One region of the Duganella sp. AC917 genome, then DNA from elsewhere that is predicted to be linked to it. Evidence: predicted binding sites of a transcription regulator. Region 1 holds the regulator's gene; each other region holds the start of a gene.
The links. The regulator FNR, encoded in region 1, switches genes on or off when oxygen is low (the NO sensors DNR and NnrR bind a similar motif). The targets are predictions, from matches to a motif close to TTGATNNNNATCAA.
Positions count from the first base shown of each region.

Region 2: ACZ0BA_RS21355 (OmpW/AlkL family protein) is a predicted target of FNR. The motif match lies at 898-911, and genes of this name have one in related genera.
Region 3: ACZ0BA_RS19145 (KamA family radical SAM protein) is a predicted target of FNR. The motif match lies at 1,141-1,154, and genes of this name have one in related genera.

Region 1 is NZ_OZ409848.1:5,195,132-5,197,394, reverse strand. Features, by position in the region: gene ACZ0BA_RS22690 (alpha/beta fold hydrolase) at 1-616, opposite strand, end outside; gene fnr (fumarate/nitrate reduction transcriptional regulator Fnr) at 846-1,604, shown strand; gene ACZ0BA_RS22680 (FixH family protein) at 1,650-2,168, opposite strand; gene ccoG (cytochrome c oxidase accessory protein CcoG) at 2,179-2,263, opposite strand, start outside.
Region 2 is NZ_OZ409848.1:4,874,991-4,877,253, forward strand. Features, by position in the region: gene ACZ0BA_RS21345 (xanthine dehydrogenase family protein molybdopterin-binding subunit) at 1-303, opposite strand, end outside; gene ACZ0BA_RS21350 ((2Fe-2S)-binding protein) at 300-803, opposite strand; gene ACZ0BA_RS21355 (OmpW/AlkL family protein) at 990-1,616, shown strand; gene ACZ0BA_RS21360 (LysR family transcriptional regulator) at 1,623-2,263, opposite strand, start outside.
Region 3 is NZ_OZ409848.1:4,398,200-4,400,462, forward strand. Features, by position in the region: gene ACZ0BA_RS19145 (KamA family radical SAM protein) at 1-1,074, opposite strand, end outside; gene ACZ0BA_RS19150 (cache domain-containing protein) at 1,310-1,780, shown strand; gene ACZ0BA_RS19155 (methyl-accepting chemotaxis protein) at 1,828-2,263, shown strand, end outside.

The DNA of each region.
Region 1 (2,263 bases):
TCATGCGGTCGTCGGAGGCGGCGATGTAATAGTTCGCCTTGTTTTTCCAGGCCGCCACGGTGGTTTTGTCGGCAAAGGCCTTGGCGGCGATCGGGCCCTGGGTGGCGGCGATCAGCGCGGCGGTGGCCGGCGACACGTCTTGGGCGAAGTTGCTGGCGACCGATGCGGCGGGCAGCCACAGGAAACCGCCGGCGTCGGCCTGCAAGGTGGCGATGCCTGGTGGCACGGCGTAGTCCTTGCCCAGGTCGGCGGTGGCCTGGCCTTCCGACGGCGCGAACGCGGCCACGTAGACCAGCGCCTTGACCTTGTCGCTGGTGCCGGCCTGGGTGATCACGGTGCCGCCCCACGAGTGGCCGACCAGCACGACTTTACCGGTTTGCGCGTCGATCACGCGCTGGGCGGCGGCGACGTCGTCCGCCAGCGAGGTCAGCGGGTTTTGCACAGCCACCACCTTCAAGCCCTTGGCTTGCAGCAGCGGGATGACTTTTTCCCAGCTGGAGCCGTCGGCGAAGGCGCCATGCACCAGCACCACGGTGGTGTCGGCGGCCGGCGCGGCGGCTTGGGCGGTCAGGACGGTGGAGGCCAGCAGGGCGGAGGCGATGATCGAGCGTTTCATGGTGGTTCCTTTCGGTTGGTTGTTTGTGATTAAATAGTGTGCTACTTGCTTGAGTTGAACTATAGCGAACAATCAAATAGCGCGCAAGATAAATTTTGCGAAATGTCGAAATATTTTGGTGTGGCCCGGGAAGGGCTGCTTGCATCCCGCTATGTTGCACATGCGCAAATACTTGATCGGGCCACTGCGGCATCGCGAAAATATCGCATCCGATGGTCTACACTGGCGCATGATCAGAGACCTCCCCTCCCTGGTGCTGCCCGGCGCCACCATCGACATCCTCAAGGCGAGCTGCGCCAACTGCAGCATGCACCAGCTGTGTTTACCAATGGGCCTGGGCAACGCAGACATGGACCGGCTTGACCAGATCATTGGCCGCCGCCGCAAGGTCGCGCGCGGCAGCACCTTGTTCCGCATCGGCGATCCGTTCGTGAACCTGTACGCGATCCGGCTCGGGCATTTCAAGACCTACCAGGTCAACCGCGAGGGCGCCGAGCAGATCACCGGATTCCAGATGGCGGGCGAGCTGCTGGGCATGGACGCCATCAGCACCGACCTGCACCATTGCACCGCCGTGGCGCTGGAGGACAGCGAGGTGTGCGAGATTCCATTCGGCAGCCTGCAACAGCTGCTGGCCGACATGCCGACCTTGCTGCGACATTTCCACCGCATGATGAGCCAGGAGATCACGCGCGAGCAAAGCGTCATGCTCCTGCTGGGCAATATGCAGGCGACGCAGCGGTTCGCCGCGTTCCTGGTCAACCTGTCGTCGCGGTATGAAGCGCGCGGTTACTCGCCCAATACTTTCCAGCTGCGTATGTCGCGCGAAGAGATCGGCAACTACCTGGGTCTGACGATCGAAAGCATCAGCCGCCTGCTGTCGAAGTTCAAGAAGGGAGGCTTGCTGCGCGTCAGCAACCGCGAAATCGAACTGCTCGACCCGCCGACGCTCAAGGCCATCACCGCCGGCACCCAGACCTGCCACTAACGTCGGAATGACAACGTAAACTCGCTGCCATCACCGGGCCGGAAATCATTCGGCACGCAACGTCACGCTGCGTTCTGCCGGCCAGCTCCAGGCGCCGGCCAGGCGCCAGTCGCGTTTTTCGCCTTCCACCAGCACCACCCAGCGGCTGCGCTCGAGCATCGGCAGATTGATCTGGAAGGCGCCGAACTCGTCCGGCTGCACCACCACCTGGATGTCCTTGGCCGGCAAGGTCGCGTGCGACAGCCGCACGAACAATCGCTCCGTCTTGCCGTGGTCGTCACTGTTTCGGCGCAACTGGCCGGTCAGCATGCCTTGCGTGGCGTCGTAGCCGATCGCCATCGATAACCCCAGCGCGCTGGCCGCGCGGTCGCGCCGCAAGTCCTGGTTGATGGCCTTGCCCTGCTTGTAGTAGTCGCCCACCACCAGCGCGTCCTGCCGCGTGAAGGCCAGGTAGCCGGTATAGCTGCCGGCGACGATGACGATCGCCGGCCCGGCCATCAGCAGCCAGGGCCAGCGCTGCTTCCACCACGGCGTCAGCGTGGACTGCGATATCGATACGGTCATGGCGTTCTCCTTAGCGCGGTACGATGAAGACCGCGTCTTCTTTCACATGCAGCGACGGGTCGTCGACCGACGTCAGTTCGACGACAATCTTGTTC
Region 2 (2,263 bases), 320 kb from region 1:
CGGGGTCGGATATTCGGTGGTGACTTTGCTCCAGTCGGCGTCGAGCTCCTCGGCCACCAGCTGCGCCAGGCCTGTCAGCGTGCCCTGGCCCATTTCGGAGCGGGCGATGCGGATCACAATGGTGTCGTCCGGCTTGACGACCACCCACGCGTTGACCTCCGGCGTGCCCTTAGAGGAGGCCGGCGCACCCTGCGCCACCGCCTCGAACGGAATATGAAACGCCACCACCAGGCTGCCGGCGGCCGCGCCCTTCAAAAAGCCCCGGCGCGAAACGGAGCCTGGCAATACGGTCACGCCGCTCATGCCTTGCCTCCTTCCACATGCTGGATATTGAGGCCGGCGCTTTTCGGATCGCCGCCCTTGACCACCACATGGATCGCCGCGCGCACCCGGTTGTAGGTGCCACATCGACAGATATTGGTCATCGCCATATCGATATCGGCGTCGGTGGCCTTCGGCTTTTCGCGTATCAGCGCGGCGGCGGCCATGATCATGCCGGACTGGCAAAAGCCGCACTGCGGCACGTCCAGCGCCGCCCAGGCTTTCTGGATCGCGTGCGAGCCGTCCTTGGACAGCCCCTCGATGGTGGTGATCTTTTGTTCGGCGGTGACGGTGGACACCGGCCGCACGCAGCTGCGCGTCGGCTCGCCGTCGATATGCACGGTGCAGGCGCCGCACTGCGCCACGCCGCAGCCGTACTTGGTGCCGGTCAGCCCCAGTTGCTCGCGTATGACCCACAACAGCGGCGTGTCTTCCTCCGCCTCGAATTCGCGTACCACGCCGTTGACGTTCAGTTTAGCCATGCACTTCTCCCTGGATTTTGATAGCCGGAATACACCGCTGGTGATACTACACCCACTACATCAACTCTGCAGCATGCATGAAATATTTCCATTCTTGACTTGGATCAAAGTTTTTCGTGCTCCAGATCAATAGACTTTGAAACGTACCGAGTGACCACACAACGACGACATCAAAGAGGAAGTGAAATGAGCAAGACCAGAGCAATCGCAGCAGCAGTACTGGCCACCCTGAGCCTGACGGGTGTAGCAATGGGCAACGCGGTGGCGCAAGAGTCGCCATGGCTGGTGCGCGTGCGCGCCGTGCATCTGGACACGGCCGACAAGTCGGCCCCGATCGGCGGCGTTGGCGCGTCGGACCGCCTCACCGTCAGCGACAAGACCATCCCCGAATTCGACGTCTCCTACTTCTTCACCCCCAATCTGGCGGCGGAGCTGGTGCTGACCTATCCGCAAAAGCACGACGTCTATCTGGACGGGACCAACATCGGCAGCTTCAAGCACCTGCCGCCGTCGCTGCTGGTGCAGTACCACTTCACGCCGGACGCGCCGTTCAAGCCCTACGTCGGCGCCGGCATCAACTACACCACGCTGTCCAAGGTGCGCCTGCTCAACGGCGCGGCCAGCCTGGAACACGACAGCGTGGGGCTGGTGCTGCAGGCCGGCGTCGATTACGCCATCGACAACCAATGGTCGCTCAACTTCGACGTCAAGAAAGCGCAGATCCGCAGCGACGTGATGATCGGCGGCGCCAAGGCCAGCCGCGTCAAGGTCGATCCGTTGATGATCGGCGTGGGTGTCGGCTACCGCTTCTAAGTTAATTTAGACCGCCGAATACCGTGCCGCCATTTTCTGTGCGCGGAACGCTTCCGTCATAAAATCCACGAACGCCCGCGTTTTCGCGGGCATTAATTTTTGGCTGGTGAAGTACAGCGAGATGGCGCCAACGTCGAGATACCAGTCCGGCAGCACGCGTTGCAGCGCGCCGCTTTCCAGATGCGATTCCAGATCGGTCATCACCAGCGTCGCCACGCCCATGCCCATCAAGGCCGCAGCGACGATCGCATCGGGATCGTTGAGGAACACGCGCGGCCGCAGCAGCGCCGACATGCCGTCTCCCGCCCGGTTGCGCATCTCCCACGACTTGGCCCTGCCGCTCTGTGGCGAGCGCATGACGATCGCGTCGAAGTCCGCCAGGTCCGCCGGCGTGACCGGCGGTATGCGTCCCTCCAGGTAAGCCGGCGACGCCACCGCCACGCCATGCGCCGGCATCAGCTCGCGCGCCACCACGCCCGGCGACAACTCGAAGCCGCCGCCGATCGCCGCATCGAAGCCGCCGGCCACCAGATCCACGCGACGGTTTTCCAGATGGATGTCCAGGGTCACCTCCGGATAGCGCGCCACAAACGCCGGCATCAGCGGCAGCACGTGACGGCGGCCGAAGCCCGGCGCCATGCTCAGTT
Region 3 (2,263 bases), 800 kb from region 1:
GAAGATCTCGTGCGCGCGCGCCAGCGGCAGCTCGAAATACTCGCGCGGGCCGGTGTCGCGCTCGACGAACATATAGTAGGGAATCGCGCCCAGGCGCACGCCGGTCTGCCACAACTCGGCCCAGCTTTTCGGGTCTTCGTTGATATGGCGGATCAACGGGCCCTGCATGCGCAACGTCGCGCCGGTGCCGACGATGCGCTTGACGGCGCGCTGGGCGATTTCCGAGCGCAGCTCGACCGCGTGGTTGTAGTGCCCCATGATGGCCATGTTCTTGCCGCTGGCGACCACCCGCTCGAACAGGCGCAGCAGATCGTCGGCGTCGCGGTCGGTGACGAAGCGCTGCGGCCAGTACGCCACCGACTTGGTGCCGATGCGGATGTTCTGGATGTGCGCCAGCTCCGGCACCAGCAGCGGCTCGATATAGGCCTCGAGCGAACGGGTGTTCATGATCAGCGGATCGCCGCCGGTGATCAAGACATCGGTCACCTCCGGGTGCAGCTTCAGATAGGCCGCCAGCTCGTGCGACTCGCGGGCGTCGAACTTCATGTCGTCCATGCCGACGAACTGCGGCCAGCGGAAGCAGAAGGTGCAATAGGCGTGGCAGGTCTGGCCGGCGCTGGGGAAGAACAGCACCGTTTCCTTGTACTTGTGCTGCAGGCCCTTGACCGGCGCGTCGTTCACGCGCGGCACGTTGTGGGTCATCTGCCCGGCCGGATGGGGATTCATGCGCATGCGGATCTTGCGCACCAGTTCAGCCATCGCCGGCTGGTTGGCGTGGCCCAGCACCAGCTCACGCAGCTGGGCGTAGTCGTCCGCCTGCAGCATGTCCTTGTGGGGGAACACCAGCCGGTAGATCGGATCGTCCGGGATGTTGTTCCAGTCGATCAGGTGGTCGAGCACATATTCGTTAGTGCGGAACGGCAGCACATGCGACACCACCTGCACCGCCTCCTGCAACTCGGGCGGGATCCACTCCCACTGGCGCGAATTGGCGATGGTCTGGCGGATGAAAGGTTTGAACTTGGGCGCCTGCGCGGCGCTGGGGTTCGCGGAAGAAATCAGGTGGGTGCTCATGACGGTTTCCTATCGCTTTGTGAGGTGGCGGAAACTCCATGCTAGGCCGCCCGAGGCCCGTTCAAATTGCCCAAAATCAAGTGACGCTTGGAAATATTTAGAGACTGTGCGCAAGCGGCAATAAAACCACGGTTGCAATTGCCACGCGGCCACACCTTGCGACAGCGCAACCCCGGCCACCGGCGCCGGCGTAAAGTTTACCCGAGCAATCCCCCTCACCTGACAAGGAACCGCCATGAAACCGTACTTCGCCCCGGCCGCCATCGCCGCCACCGCCCTGTTCACGCTGTGCGCCGCCAACGCCGCCATCGCCGCCGAGCCGACCGAGAAAGACGCCATCGCCATGGCCGAAAAAGGCGCCGCCTTCATGAAGGCCAACGGCAAGGAAGCGATGATGAAAAAGATCAGCGCCAAGGATCCCGACTACGTGCAAGGCTCGCTGTACGTCGACATGCGCGACATCAACACCGGCATCGTGCTGGCGCATCCGATCAACCCGTCCATCGTCGGCAAGGACCTGACCGACGTGCCCGACGCCAGCGGCAAAAAATACCGCCGCGAGATCATCGAACTGGCCGCCAAGAAAGGCAGCGGCTGGGTCGACTACCAGTACAAGAATCCGACCACCGGCAAGATCGAGCCCAAGACGACCTACATCCTGCGGGTTGGCGATGCGGTGCTGGAAGCCGGCATCTATAAAAAGTAAGCACCACTAACCGCAGCCGCCGTTCGCGCGCAGAGCCGGAGAGCATCATGTTGAAGAAATTACGTATAGGTCCCAAACTGCTGCTCGCGCCCGGCCTGGTGCTGGTGCTGCTGATCGTCACCGCCGCCGCCGGCTACTACGGCATGGTGCGCCAGAACGCCTCGATGGAGAACCTGGTGCGGGTGCGCGCCGAGCGCCTCAAGGCGGCAGCCGACGTCTCCGGCGAGGCGCGCTATGCGCACGCCCACATCTACCAGTTGCTGGCCTGGGTCAACGGCAGCTTCGCGCAGTCGCGGCTCGACGCCCTGGGCAAGCAAATCAAGTCGCGCCACGCCGGCGTCGAGGCCGGGCTGCGCCAGCTGGCGGCGGCGTCCGAGGTCGACGGCGACGAGTACAAGATCGTCGAGCAATCGCTGCAGTCGCTGGCGGCCTACCGCAAGGCCGTGCTGGAAACCATGGACATGGCGCAGATGGACCAAAGCA